One region of the Alteromonas sp. 4NH20-0056 genome, then DNA from elsewhere that is predicted to be linked to it. Evidence: predicted binding sites of a transcription regulator. Region 1 holds the regulator's gene; the other holds the start of a gene.

The links. Region 1 encodes FliA, which starts transcription of late flagellar genes. Its sites were predicted from a motif close to CTAAAGNTNNNNNNNNNNNNGCCGATA; they were not measured.
Region 2: a site for FliA is predicted at 4,173-4,199, ahead of pomA (flagellar motor protein PomA). Genes of this name have one in related genera too.

Annotation. Positions count from the first base shown of each region.
Region 1 covers NZ_BAAJLS010000001.1:293,856-301,240, forward strand. Annotated here, with positions in the region: gene AC27EZ_RS01345 (chemotaxis protein CheA) at 1-783, opposite strand, end outside; gene AC27EZ_RS01350 (protein phosphatase CheZ) at 796-1,551, opposite strand; gene cheY (chemotaxis response regulator CheY) at 1,586-1,969, opposite strand; gene AC27EZ_RS01360 (RNA polymerase sigma factor FliA) at 2,006-2,737, opposite strand; gene AC27EZ_RS01365 (MinD/ParA family protein) at 2,734-3,600, opposite strand; gene flhF (flagellar biosynthesis GTPase FlhF) at 3,597-5,003, opposite strand; gene flhA (flagellar biosynthesis protein FlhA) at 5,033-7,132, opposite strand; gene flhB (flagellar biosynthesis protein FlhB) at 7,291-7,385, opposite strand, start outside.
Region 2 covers NZ_BAAJLS010000015.1:29,987-37,371, reverse strand. Annotated here, with positions in the region: gene AC27EZ_RS17695 (NAD(P)/FAD-dependent oxidoreductase) at 1-344, shown strand, start outside; gene AC27EZ_RS17690 (DUF1365 domain-containing protein) at 341-1,075, shown strand; gene AC27EZ_RS17685 (class I SAM-dependent methyltransferase) at 1,080-2,333, shown strand; gene AC27EZ_RS17680 (flagellar motor protein MotB) at 2,433-3,362, opposite strand; gene pomA (flagellar motor protein PomA) at 3,362-4,123, opposite strand; gene xseB (exodeoxyribonuclease VII small subunit) at 4,429-4,671, shown strand; gene AC27EZ_RS17665 (farnesyl diphosphate synthase) at 4,699-5,589, shown strand; gene dxs (1-deoxy-D-xylulose-5-phosphate synthase) at 5,623-7,385, shown strand, end outside.

The DNA of each region.
Region 1 (7,385 bases):
TTCATCGCTGTCCGATGAAGCTGCAGGTGCAGGCGCCGGCGCTGCTGCTGGCGAAGACTCAGCCTCGGCAGAAAATGAACCTTTACCATGAAGTTCGTCTAGTAGTGCTTCAAACTCATCGTCTGTAATATCATCACCACTAGCGGCCGCAGGAGCGGCTGCTGGCGCGCTCGACGCTACAGTTGGCTTGTTATTTTCACGGCCAGGTGCCGTAGAGCCGTGGAGTTCGTCGAGTAGCGCTTCAAACTCATCTTCGGTAATTTCGTCGATGCTACCGCCAGTACTTGACGATGCTTCAGGAGCCGGAGTTTCTTCAACGCTAAATTCTTCGTCAACTTCAACGGCTTGAGGCGCTGCATCAGATGCATCACCGAAAATATTTTCATCCGGTGTTTCTGGGCTGCTCAACTTGTGAAGGGTGTCTACGAGTTGTTGGCTTGCGGGCACAAGCGGCTCACGCTGCTTGACGTTTTCAAACATCTCAACGACAACATCGGTGGCTTGCAGAATAATATCCATGAGTTCTGGCGTAAGGGTTCGTTGCCCGTTACGCATGACATCAAAAACATTTTCAGCACCATGGCATATTTCTACGAGTTCAGTGAGTGCTAAGAAACCAGCACCACCTTTTACTGTGTGATATCCACGAAATATCGCGTTAAGAAGATCTGCATCTTCGGGATTGTTCTCAAGATCAACGAGCTGTTCTTGTAATTGTTCAAGTATCTCTCCAGCTTCAACTAGAAAGTCCTGTAATATATCCTCGTCAACATCAAACGACATGCGCCCGCTCCCCTAAAAACCTAAGCTAGACAAAAGATCATCAACATCATCTTGACCCGATACAACGTCATCCCGTTGTTCCGCGTCCATAATGGGACCCTCTGCCACTACACCATCTATATTATCGACAGGTTTACTCGATGCCTTAGCTTGTTCTGCTGATTCAGGCTCACCAAACATGGTAAGCATGTTAACCAAGCTCTCTTCAACCTCTTTGACTAGGTCTATAACTCGGCGAATAACTTGACCGGTGAGGTCTTGATACCCTTGAGCCATTAGCACTTCAGTAAGCAAAGAAGTCAATTTAGCTGACTGTGAAGCTCCCTCTTCCAACAACTCATCCAAATCAGCACATAGCACCTTGAACTCACCTAATTCCAGTTGGCGATTCATCAGCTTCTTCCATTCAGGCATCACGTTTTCGATTCGTGATGAAAGTGATTCAGCAAGCGGCATACTCGCCTCTACTGCATCCATAGTAGTATTAGCTGCTTTTTCGGTTTCTTCAATGACATACGTCAAACGCGTTTGTGCGTCTGGTATATCGGCATTGGCCAAATTTTTAATACGGTCGTCAATTTGGAAGTTGTTTAATGCGTCATGTAATTGGCGCGTCAACTTACCGACTTCAGCGAAGAGTTCAATTGACTCTTTCATTGATGCGGCTTCTAACAGCGCACTTGCCGATGCATTATCGCCTGCTTCCAAATAAACGACGAGTTGTTTTGCTTCTTCTAACGAAATAGGGACATTCACATTTGTCGACATCCAGTAAACCTCATTTCTGTGGTGAGCGTCTGGATCAACCTAAACGTTCGAAGATCTTATCTAGCTTCTCTTTCAACGTTGCAGCAGTAAAAGGTTTTACAACGTAACCATTTACGCCGGCCTGCGCCGCAGCAACAATCTGCTCTTTCTTGGCTTCAGCCGTTACCATTAAGACAGGTAAATGCTTCAATTTATCGTCCGCCCGAATCGCGCGCAGTAAATCGATGCCTTGCATGCCAGGCATGTTCCAATCCGTTACAACAAAGTCGAAATCGCCCTGTTGAAGCATTGGCAGCGCCGTACTACCGTCGTCCGCTTCCTGGATATTGGAGAAACCCAAATCTTTGAGCAGGTTTTTTATGATACGTCTCATGGTTGAAAAATCATCAACCACAAGAATTTTCATATTTTTATCCAAAATTGCCTCCAGTGAGGTGTTAATTGTTATTAATATCTATTCTTCGTCAGCTTGCCACGACTTCATTCGTGATTTGAGTTTTAACATGGCCTGACTGTGAATTTGACTGACTCTTGATTCACTTACATCAAGAACTTCACCTATCTCGCGAAGGTTCAATTCTTCATCATAGTATAAAGACAGCACTATCGCTTCTCGCTCTGGTAATGTAGTAATAGCATGTGCTAGCGCTTTTTGAAAAGCGCCTTGCATCAAATCTTCCAGCGGTGCGTCGCTTCCTCGACTTTGTTCTGTCGATATTACGTCCTCAGACACCCCTAAATCTTCAATGCCAACCAGCTTTCCTGCATTTACCTCATTGAGCATCTGATGATAATCTTGCACACTAACATTTAGTTTTGCAGCAATATCAGAATCTCTCGCATCTCTCCCTGTCTCGCCTTCAACAAGAGAAATTGCTTCCGTGATGGCCCGCCCATTTTTATGCACTGAGCGAGGTGTCCAATCACCTTTTCTAATTTCATCTAGCATGGCTCCGCGGATACGGATGCCAGCAAATGTTTCAAAACTCGCGCCTTTTGAACCATCGAAGTTTCGAGCAGCTTCTAACAATCCAATCATGCCTGATTGGATGAGATCATCAACGAGCACACTCGCTGGCAGACGCGCCAAGAGATGATGTGCTATACGCTTAACAAGCGATGCGTGTCGCTCGACAAGCTGCGCTTTGTCACTCTGTTGTTGATAAGCGGCTGCTTTGCTATTCAACGTTGATTACCTACTGCTTTTTCTGCGACTAATTGCTCAATAAAGAACTCTAAATGTCCTCCCGGTTGCGCCGGTATGGGCCAAGAGATTGCTTTGTTCGCTAACTGACTAATTGCTATCGACGCCGGTGAACTTGGATAGGCGTCGACGATAGCGGTTTGTTTGCGCACAGCTCGACGAATATTCTCGTCAAACGGCACGGTTGCCACTAATTCTAGTGCAACATCAAGAAAGCGCCCTGTTACTTTACTCAGCTTACTAAATAATTCCTGCCCTTCGCGCACATCTCGAACCATATTCGCCACAATCTTGAACCGAAACACGCCGTGTTCTCGATTAAGTAGTTTGATAAGTGCGTAGGCATCTGTCAGCGAGGTAGGCTCATCACATACCACAACCATTATATCTTGCGATGCTCTAGAGAAACTAAGCACCATGTCAGAGATGCCTGCCGCGGTATCGACGATAAGAACATCAATTTGCGACCGTAACTCGCTGAAGGCGCGAATTAGCCCTGCGTGTTCGGTTGGAGTAAGCTCGGCCATAGACTGCGTACCCGACGTTGCGGGCGCAATTTTAATGCCGTGAGGGCCTGTTACCAAAACGTCATCAAGCGTACATTCGCCGGAAAGAACATGAGAAAGGTTTTTCTCTACTCGCAATCCCAACATAACGTCTACGTTAGCCAGACCTAAGTCAGCATCTAACACCATGACACGCTTGCCCAGCTTTGCCATCGCAATCGCTGTATTCAACGTAATATTTGTTTTACCTACGCCACCTTTACCTCCGGTGACGGCGATAACTTTGATTAACCGTGATTGCTTCATTTTTCGTAAGCTACTCGCTTGATCGTCAATCATACTGCTCGCGCTGTTTTAACCACATCATTAGCACTAGTATGATTCAAACCGTACTTTTTATAAAGCTTTGCAGCAGCAGATACTAAAGATTTTGCTTCTGCAATCTTAATGTCTTCAGGAACCTTCTGTCCATCGGTGACATAACTGACCGGTAATTGGTACTCTACTACAGCACTCAACACTTCTCCTAAAGAATAGCACTCATCTAGCTTTGTAAAGATACAACCACTTAACTCAATACCATCAAAAGCATTAATAATGTGCTGAAGTGCAGGATACTGGGTATTTGCCTGCGCAACCAAATATTTTTTAATATTAGGCATTTGGCCGTTTTCAAACTGTTTAACCTGTTTAATAAGTCGACTATCTCGCTGACTAAACCCTGCAGTATCGATAAGAATTAACCGCTTATGACGCAGTTGAAATAGTAAATCAGCCAACTCTTCGCTGCTCTGTGCTTTACGCACCGTACACCCGATAATCTTTCCGTAAGTCGCAAGCTGTTCAAACGCGGCGATTCTATATGTATCAATAGTAATCATTGCCACCGATTCTGCACCATATTTTTGCGCATATCGAGCAGCCAATTTGGCAACCGTTGTTGTCTTACCAGTTCCCGTTGGCCCAACGAGCGCAACCGCACCTTGTTGGGTAAGTATATCGTTACCTGTCACGTTGATGCGATTAGCCAATAGGTTTAAAAGATAAACCCAAGCATCACGCTCATTGTAGTGCGTGGGCGTATAGCTAATGAGTTGATTGGCAACATTTTGGCTTAATCCCATGTCGATAAGGCGTTGTGTTAGATATTGATGGACCGGGCGTTGACGGCTTTGCTTTGCCTCCATCAAATCTGCAACTTGATACTGCAAAACATTGCGAAGCGATGCAAGCTCTTCTTTTATTTGAGAAAGCTCATCTGAATTCGAGTGATGCGTAACTGTATCTTGCACGTTATCATTGGGCTGAAATGTGGGGTTATTGACAGGCTGCTGTGCGTCTAACTCGTCGATAAATGCGTCTGAGAAATCAAGATGAGAAGCAATGTTGTTCGCATGCTGTGCATTGGCCGCATTGTTACGTGGCGAAGTAGCGTCTGCCGGGCGTGACGCAGAATTAGGTGTCCCGCCGTGCTGCTTCTCTAGCAACGCTTTTAAACTATCAGGGCCATCGTCACCGATAATTTCACTCAAGCTAGGCGTGTTTGCATGCGTACCTTGTGACTGGGCTGTCGGCTTTTTAATTGCAATTTTAGCTTCTGGCTCTTTGTCATAAGCGGCAACCAGTTCAATGCCATCAGCAACTTTGCGGTTTGACATGATAACCGCATCGCTCCCTAGTTCAGCTTTCACCTGACTTAAGGCCTCACGCATATCTTTGCCAAAAAAACGTCTAATTTTCATTGCAATCTCTCCAATCACCCTGTGTCATATTATTGACCAACAGAACTGACTATTTTTATCTGCTTATCGTCGGGCACTTCTTGGTATGAAAGTACGTGTAACCCAGCGACTGAATATTTTAAAAAGCGTGATAGTACAGGTCTTAACATTCCTGACGTGAGGAGCACTGCCGGCTCGCCTTCTAGTTCTTGTTGCTGACTCGCTTGCTGTAGCGATTTTTGCAACTTATCGGCTAGCCCTGGCTCAATACCAGCGCCGTCTTCCCCACCCGCTTGAAGAGATTGGTGCAACATCTGTTCCAACTCTGGCGCCAGAGTTATGACAGGTATCTCTTTTGCACCTTGGGTTATTTCTTGTGATATGAGACGTTTGAGTGAAATACGCACTGCAGACACCAATACGTCTGGGTCTTGGCTACGTGGGCCATATTCACTAAGGGTCTGAACAATCGTTCGCATATCTCTAATCGGTACACCTTCAAAAAGCAACGTTTGAAGCACTTTTACTACAGTGCTTAGCGGAAGAATATCCGGCACTAATCCTTCCACCAACTTCGGATGATGTTTAGCGAGCATATCAAGTAACTGCTGGGCCTCTTCGTGCCCAAGGAGTTGGTAGGCATTATTCGTTAATAACTGACTAAGGTGCGTTGCCACTACGGTAGCCGCATCTACCACCGTATACCCGAGTGTTTGCGCATGTTCGCGCTTATTAGGTTTGATCCACACTGCGTCTAAACCGAACGCTGGGTCTTGCGTAGCGCGGCCCTCAAGCTTGCCAAATACCTGACCAGGATTAATGGCTAACTCTTCATCATGACTAATTTGTGAATCGCCGATTGTCACACCTAGCATCGCAATGGTGTAGGTATTCGGCTCTAAGTCTAAATTATCGCGAATGTGCACGGGCGGAACAAGAAAACCAAGTTCTTGGGACAGCTTTTTACGCACCCCTTTGATACGCGTCAGTAGTTCACCACCTTGCGACTTATCAACCAATGGAATAAGACGATACCCAACCTCTAATCCAATGGTGTCGACTTGCTGCACATCATCCCATCCTAGCTCTTTTACCTCAGGTGCCACTAAATCGTCTTTAGATACCGTGTCTGGCACTTGAGGCTCTGCGGCTTTTCGCTTAGCTGAAGTACTTTGCCAATAAGCAAAACCAGCAATTAGGAAAGAGAAACCAAGAAACGCAACATGGGGCATCCCTGGTATAATACCCATAACGAACAGCACACCAGATGCAATATAGAGGGCTTGATTGTTACCAAGCTGACTGCGAATTTCTTTACCCATTTCTTGGGTTTCATTTTCACGAGTAACAATAATAGCGGTCGCCACAGACAGTAATAGTGAAGGAATCTGCGCCACTAACCCGTCACCGATAGTTAAAATCGTATACACCTCAATGGCAGAACCAAACGCCAGACCATGTTGAATCATACCAATAAACAAACCACCCACAATGTTTATCAACATAATGAAAAGGCCTGCGACCGCATCACCTTTAACGAATTTTGATGCACCATCCATTGAACCGTAAAAGTCCGCTTCAGCAGTAATTTCTTCTCGACGTAATCGGGCTTGGTCTTGATCGATGTAACCTGCATTAAGGTCAGCATCAATAGCCATTTGCTTACCGGGCATAGCATCCAAAGTGAAGCGAGCGCTTACTTCTGAAATTCGTCCCGCACCAGCAGTTACTACTTTAAAGTTGATAATAAGCAAAATAGCGAACACGACGACACCGACCGCATAGTTGCCGCCGATGACCACGGCGCCGAACGCCTCAATCACTTTACCTGCCGCATCACCGCCTTCATGACCGTATAAAAGCACGACCCTTGTGGAAGCAACATTCAGGGCTAATCGCAATACCGTAGCGATAAGTAATACTAACGGAAAGATACCGAAGTCGACGGGCTTTTGAGTGAGTACTGCCACCAAAATAATGACTAACGATAGCGCAATATTAAAGCTAAACAGTACATCTAAAAGAAATGGAGGCATGGGCAGAATAACCATGCCCATAATAGCCAAAAGGACAATTGGCGCACCCAAACCGCTGGTGATGCGCTGCATCTGACTTTTGTCGAATCGTTGAAGGTAGCCGGCTAACTGCATTTCAGACGTTCTCTCTATCGGAAATTTGACGCTTTACGCGTCTTGAAACCATTATTCCAATAGCATTACAACTACCATGCCAGCTTTAAATTTTTTTGGATTAACCTTTATAAATACGAAAGCTGCTTGTCTTTTGAGCAGTTTGAAAGGTGGAATATCTAACGACGTAACTCTCTAGGAATAGGCAAGTCTCTTTTAAGCGGTTTAGGTTTCTTACCTTTACCTGCACGGTACGCTTTAAGCTGATAAACAT
Region 2 (7,385 bases), on a different contig from region 1:
CGTGGGCAAGTTGGAACTATCGTTTAAAAGAAGACGCGACAGAAGAATCACGACCTGCTTCTGTCACTTACGACATGAACATTCTTCAGTGCCTTACCGCAAAAACGGAATACTGTGTAACCTTAAATAACACTGCTGAAATCGATAAAGCATCGATATTAGGTGAGTACAACTACTCCCACCCACAATACAGTGCGCCCATGGTTAACGCACAACAACGTCGCCTAGAAATATGTGGCGTCGATCATCTGCATTTCTGTGGGGCATATTGGTACAACGGGTTCCATGAAGACGGCGTAAGAAGCGCGCTTGATGTATGTAAACGATTTGGAGCTGCGCTGTGACAGACAGCGCCATTTATCAAGGCAAGGTGTATCATGAACGCTTTTTGCCAACCCAACACAAGTTTAGCTACGACATTAACTTGTTCTGGCTACAACTTAACGACATAAATACAATTGCGTCCCAAGTAAATCGCTTTACGTTAGATAAATGGGGCCCCGCTCAATTTAAGCGCAGTGATTACTTAGGCCCGGCTACGATGCCTTTAGAAGACGCGGTACGTGAGAAAATGAACACGTTGAGCGAAACGGAGCTTGAAGGCGATGTGTTTATGCTCGGTCAGCTACGAACATGGGGAATTTATTTCAGCCCGGTAAATTTTTACTACCTCAAAGGCGCCAGTGGAACGTTTACCCATATGCTTGCTGAAGTGAGTAATACACCATGGAACGAGCGCCACTATTACTTGGTCGATTTAAACACGCAAGCAGACACTCAAAAAGCGTTTCATGTATCGCCCTTTAACCCTATGGATATGCAATACAAGTGGCGAATTACCCAGCCAAGTACCACACTTTCGTTAGTGATGGACTGCGTGCGCCAGGACAAAGAGTTTAGCGCGGGAATAAATTTATCACGAGTACCGTTAGATAATGCGAATCTATCTAAAGCAATTAAACGTATACCTAGTATGACAATTAAAACCGTGATTGGTATTTATTGGCAAGCGTTGAAGCTTTTTATAAAGCGAACGCCCCTTTATTCACATCCAGAAAAGAGTCAGGAACAATAATAATATGTCTTTTGGTGAATCTGTACTTACTTCGACTTCAGACGCGTCTTTTATAGATAAAACATGTAGAAAGATATTCTTGCAGTGTCTTCAAAGTCTGCCCTTAGGTTCGTTAACCATTCAGGAAAACGGTAGCACTATTGCTCAGTTTGGCAACAAGAATGATAGCCTTCGCGCGACCGTCAACATCCTTAGCCCTAAAGCCTATAAGCCTCTATTACTTGGTGGAAGCGTTGGTGCTGGTGAGGCATATATGGATGGCTATTGGACAAGCGACGATGTCACCTCTGTTGTGCAGGTTTTTGCTCGCAACCTTCCAACCCTTGACGAGTGGGAAAACAAATTCAAATGGCTAACCATGCCCATTATGAAAGTGCAGCATTTTGCCCGTCGCAATACCGCGGCGCAAGCCAAGAAAAACATCGAAGCGCATTACGATTTAGGTAACAAGCTCTACACCCGTTTCCTTGATAATACCATGATGTATTCATCGGCTATTTATCCTGATGTAAATAGCTCGCTACATGAAGCACAGAACCATAAGTTAAAGACTATTTGCGACAAGTTAATGCTGAATGAATCCGATCATTTGTTGGAGATTGGTACCGGTTGGGGTGGTCTAGCAGTATATGCCGCCAAACACTACGGCTGTAAGGTGACTACGACCACCATTTCCGAAGAGCAGCACGCTTGGGCCCAAGAATGGATAGCAAAAGAGAACCTCAGCGACAAGATTACACTGCTAAAACGCGACTATCGCCTGTTAGAGGGCAAGTATGACAAACTTGTCTCGATTGAAATGATTGAAGCCGTGGGTAAGGAGTACCTTGGAAACTTCTTCGACAAATGTTCTTCGTTACTAAAAGATGATGGATTAATGCTGTTGCAATCAATCACTATCGATGACCGTCGATATGACAGCTATGCAAGCAGTGTCGATTTTATTCAAAAATATATTTTCCCAGGTGGCTTTCTTCCCTCACAATATCAGCTGAATTCGCACCTTAAGCGCTACAGCAACTTAATGATAAGAGACCTTCATGATATCGGGTTGGATTATGCCAAAACGCTTAATCATTGGTATGAGGCATTTATCGACGCAAAAGATGCGTTGTTAAAAGATGGGTATGATGAAAGGTTCGTTCGCATGTGGACATACTACTTAAAATATTGCGAGGGAGGGTTTCTTGAAAGAACCATTAGCACCGTCCAACTCGTGTTGTCCAAACCACACCACAGAGATGAACTAGCGCGTTAACACTACTGATGTCCTATTCTAAATTTAAAAAAGCGGCCTGTGCCGCTTTTTTATTCTATCCAGTATGATGTCGCTCTAATGGCGATACCCATCGACGCTTTACTCATCCACAACCGAGATGGGTTTCGACAGCATCGGTTTACCCTGATTAATATTAATCTCTACACGACGGTTTCGTGCGCGGTCTTCAGGCAATACAGCGTTTTCAACAATAGGGTTAGTATCTGCCTTACCTACCACTGACATTCGGCTCTCATCAAAGCCAGGCGCTGTTCTCATCGCCTCTGCCACGGCAACCGCGCGTTGAGAAGACAGATCCCAGTTCGACCGATACAGCTCATTAGCGATATGTTGGCCATCGCTATGACCCGATATTTCTATTTCGCCGGGCACATCAGCCAACAAGGTTCCTATTTTTCTCAATATAGGCTGAAACTGCGGTTGTAAAAATGCAGAGCCTGCGGAAAATGAACCGTTCTCTCGAATACGAATAGTAATCTGCTGACCTAGCGACTCCATTTCAATAGAGCCATCTAAGATTTGCTTTTGTAATTGCTGAGCAACTTTTTTCATCATCTCAGCGGTTTGCGTCTGGTCGCTACTTTGTGACGCAGAGGAAGACTGGTCGGTTGCCGTTTGCTGTGCTTGACCACCGCGTTGCTCGCCGCGCTGTTTTTGACGGCCGCCAGCAGAGTCTTCATCACCGGCTTGAAACTCTAGCATCTGCTGCGTCATTTCAATGGTTTGTTGTTGAATGGTCTCGATAGGTGTAGGGTCCGGCTTACCGGGTCTAAACTCCATGGCGATAACACTGGTACCCTTAGGTATATCTTTTACTTCTATTTTGTTTTGTACCCCAAAAGCAAATTTCATTGAACCTGCTATTTGCTTAAACTTCAGTACATCCATTTCAGAGAATGCTAACAAGAGTACGAAAAAGCACATAAGTAGGGACATTAGATCCGCAAAGGTCCCCATCCATGCAGGAAGGCCTTCAGGGGGACACTTAGGGCATTCTTCTTGTGCCATTATTCTTCCTCTGCAGTGCCGCGCTTACTGGCTGCAAGGTAGTTTTTCAAAATACCTTCGATAACACGAGGGTTTTGGCCATCCGCAATACCCACTATTCCGTCTAGCACTAAGCTTTGGTTAAGCTTTTCTTCAGCAGCACGATTAGCCAACTTAACTGCCATGGGGAGACAAATAACGTTCGCAAGAAACGCTCCATACAATGTTGTAAGTAGTGCAACGGCCATCGCTGGCCCGATGGCTTTCGGGTCGTCCATGTTCGACAACATGGCAACCAAACCAATCAACGTACCTATCATTCCCATTGCGGGCGCAACATCGCCCATACCCTTAAAAATAGAGATCCCGAAGTCGTGCCTGTCGGTAGTCATCGAAATATCTTTGGCCATGGTTTCTCTCACCACTTCAATATCGTGGCCATCGACCAACATATCGACTCCCTTTTGCATAAAAGGGTTACTAATTTCTGCTTCTTCCAGCGCTAAAAAGCCCCCTTTTCGCGCAGCGTCTGCCATTTCGACAATTTTTTCAATAAGTTCTTCAGGGGTGTCGATTTTGAACATGAAGGCTTTGCCTGCCACTTTCCCCGCGTTAAAGAACTGGCCTAACGTAAACTGGGATAATACGACGAACAAGGTTCCACCAAATACAATTAGCGTAGAAGGTACGTCGATAAACATACTCATACTGCCGCCCATCAACATGGCCATAACCACGAAACCGATGGCGCCCAACATACCTATGACGGTTGCTAAATCCACTTACTCTTCCCCATATTGCGCGGTAGGTGTTATTACTCTTCGTTAATTCTATCGGCAAACGATAGAATTTCTATAACAAGTTACGGATAAATTAGCATATTTTTATGATAACCATCCAACGGATTACGTTGTAGCAGCCCGCACACGACACGTATAGCGTAAAAATAAGCCTGTAAAGATAAAATTATAGCCTTTATCCCTCAGGATGGTGGTCTAATGAAGGCCATAAAGACAAACCATTTGACCCTTTCACGCCCCTCAGTTAATGTGCGCGTACCTGTGACTTCCTACAAATAGGCGCTATTATGACCGACCAAAAAGATTCTCCTTCATTCGAAGAGACCCTTAGTGAATTAGAGGATATTGTAAGTGATATGGAAGGTGGCGACCTACCACTTAACGAAGCGCTCGCTAAATTTGAGCGAGGAGTGGCACTCTCTAGACAGGGGCAGGCGTGTTTAGAACAGGCAGAACAAAAAGTAAAAATTTTACTTAGTGAAAATGGCGAAGAAACACTGACTGCACTTCCCGAAAGTAACCAGACTTAAACTGAATTATTAACCTTTAGGTAAAGTATGAATTTTACTGCACTGCATCAGCAGATAAAGCACAACACTGATGCATCTTTATTGTCTTTGCTAGAGACACTTCCAAACCATGCGCCTCGGCTAAAGGCCGCTATGCAACACGCGTTGTTAGCCGGCGGTAAGCGAATGCGACCTTTGCTTGTACAACTTGTAGGCAACATTCTTGATGTCCCTAAAAAAGACCAAATAGCAATCAGTAATGCCATCGAATGCATTCATGCTTACTCGCTCGCACACGATGACCTTCCAGCGATGGACGACGATGACCTGCGCCGCGGCAAACCTACATGCCATATTGCGTTTGATGAAGCCACCGCTATTTTAGCCGGTGACGCATTACAATCACTTGCCTTTTCTTCATTAGCAGATGCAGAGCTAAGCGCTTATGCGTCATCGCAGCGGGTTGCACTAATATCAGTATTAGCCAAAGCCGCTGGCTACCAAGGCATGTGCGGCGGACAAGCAATTGATTTGTCCAGTACCGGTCAGACAATTGATATCGAGCAATTAAAAGAACTTCACAATCTTAAAACCGGCGCATTATTACGCGCTTGCGTTGAAATGATAACGGTCGTGTGCGATGGGTTAGAGGAAGACGACAAAGCCCACTTGCTCGCCTTCGCTGACGACATGGGGCTTGCATTTCAGGTTCAAGATGACATTCTGGACGTTGAAGGTAATAGCGAACAACTTGGAAAGCCGGCCGGTTCGGATGAAGAACTTGGCAAAAATACATTCCCGGCTGCCCTAGGTATGGATGGTGCTAAACACGTGTTATCAAAATTGCACCAAAATGCGCTTCAAGCGCTTGCCTGTTTGCCCTACAATACCGACAGTTTAGTCGCTTTTAGTGAGCTGTTAGTGAAACGTAACCACTAGCTCCACCATCATGTTGAAAAAGATAATTAATAAATGAGTTTAGATCTCCAACATTACCCTACGCTTGCCAATGCGCAAACGCCGGAACAATTACGACAGTTACCTCAAGAGAAACTGCGCACTTTAGCGGATGAACTTCGTGAGTACTTACTTAACAGCGTAAGCCAAACCAGTGGACATTTTGCTTCAGGGCTTGGCACCGTAGAACTGACGGTGGCGTTACATTACATTTATAAAACACCGTTTGACAGATTGCTATGGGATGTAGGCCATCAAGCCTATCCCCATAAGATATTGACAGGGCGCGCACAGCGTATGTCTACCATACGTCAGAAAGACGGATTGCACCCCTTCCCTTGGCCGCCCGAGAGTGAATACGACACTTTTGCCGTAGGCCACTCGTCAACGTCAATTAGTGCGGCCCTCGGCATGGCTGTCGCCGCAGACAAAGAAGGCGCGGGACGAAAAGTAGTTGCCGTTATTGGCGATGGCGCCATGACCGCCGGCATGGCATTTGAAGCAATGAACCATGCAGGTGATATCAATAAAGACATGGTGGTTGTATTAAACGACAACGAAATGTCAATCTCAGAAAATGTAGGGGCGCTTAATAGCCATTTAGCACGTCTACTCACCGGTAACTTCTTCAATTCAATTCGCGACGGGGGTAAAAAGCTGTTAAGTAACGTGCCGCCAATCAAAGAATTTGCCAGTCGTGCCGAAGAGCATATTAAAGGCATGGTGGTCCCCGGCACAATTTTCGAAGAGCTAGGATTTAACTACATTGGCCCTATTGACGGCCATGATGTTAATGCTGTCGTCGATACTCTTAGAAATATGCGCAACTTCAAAGGGCCTCAGTTACTGCATGTCGTTACGAAAAAAGGTAAAGGCTATGCCGTTGCAGAAGAAGATCCGATAAAATTTCACGCTGTCCCTAAGTTTAACCCTGCGGATAATGCTTTACCAAAAGCCAAGCCAACAGCCCCCACGTTCTCAGCAATCTTTGGCGATTGGCTGTGCGATATGGCAGAAAAAGATAACAAGTTAATGGCAGTAACCCCTGCTATGCGCGAAGGATCGGGTATGGTTAAGTTTTCGCAACAATATCCTGACCAATATTTTGATGTAGCCATCGCAGAACAACACGCCGTTACCTTTGCGGCAGGGTTAGCAAAAGAAGGGTTCAATGCCGTTGTCGCTATCTACTCTACCTTCTTGCAACGTGCATACGACCAACTTATTCATGATGTCGCGCTACAAGACCTTCCTGTACTTTTCGCCATTGATAGAGCCGGTATTGTGGGCGCCGATGGCCCGACGCATCAAGGCGCGTTCGACATTGCGTTTTTACGCTGCATTCCAAATATGATAGTTATGGCACCAAGCGATGAGAACGAGTGTCGTCAAATGCTCTACACCGGTCACATAGCACAAAAACCGGCAGCGGTTAGATACCCCAGAGGTGCTGGCATGCATGTACAGCCCGACGAAGACATGACGGCCATTCCATTAGGCCAATCGCGTACGTGTCGCTGTGCAAGCGAAAAGGCTGACAAACGTGTTGCCATCCTCAATTTTGGTACGTTACTTCCATATGCACTGGAAGCGGCAGAGAACCTCGATGCAACCGTTATTGATATGCGGTTTGTAAAACCATTAGATACTCAAGCCGTGGAACAAGCCGCTGCAAATCACGACATGCTTATTACGCTTGAAGATGGATGTATAATGGGCGGGGCCGGTAGCGCTGTAGCCGAACACTTAATGCAAAGTGGCATTGCCATTAAGATGAA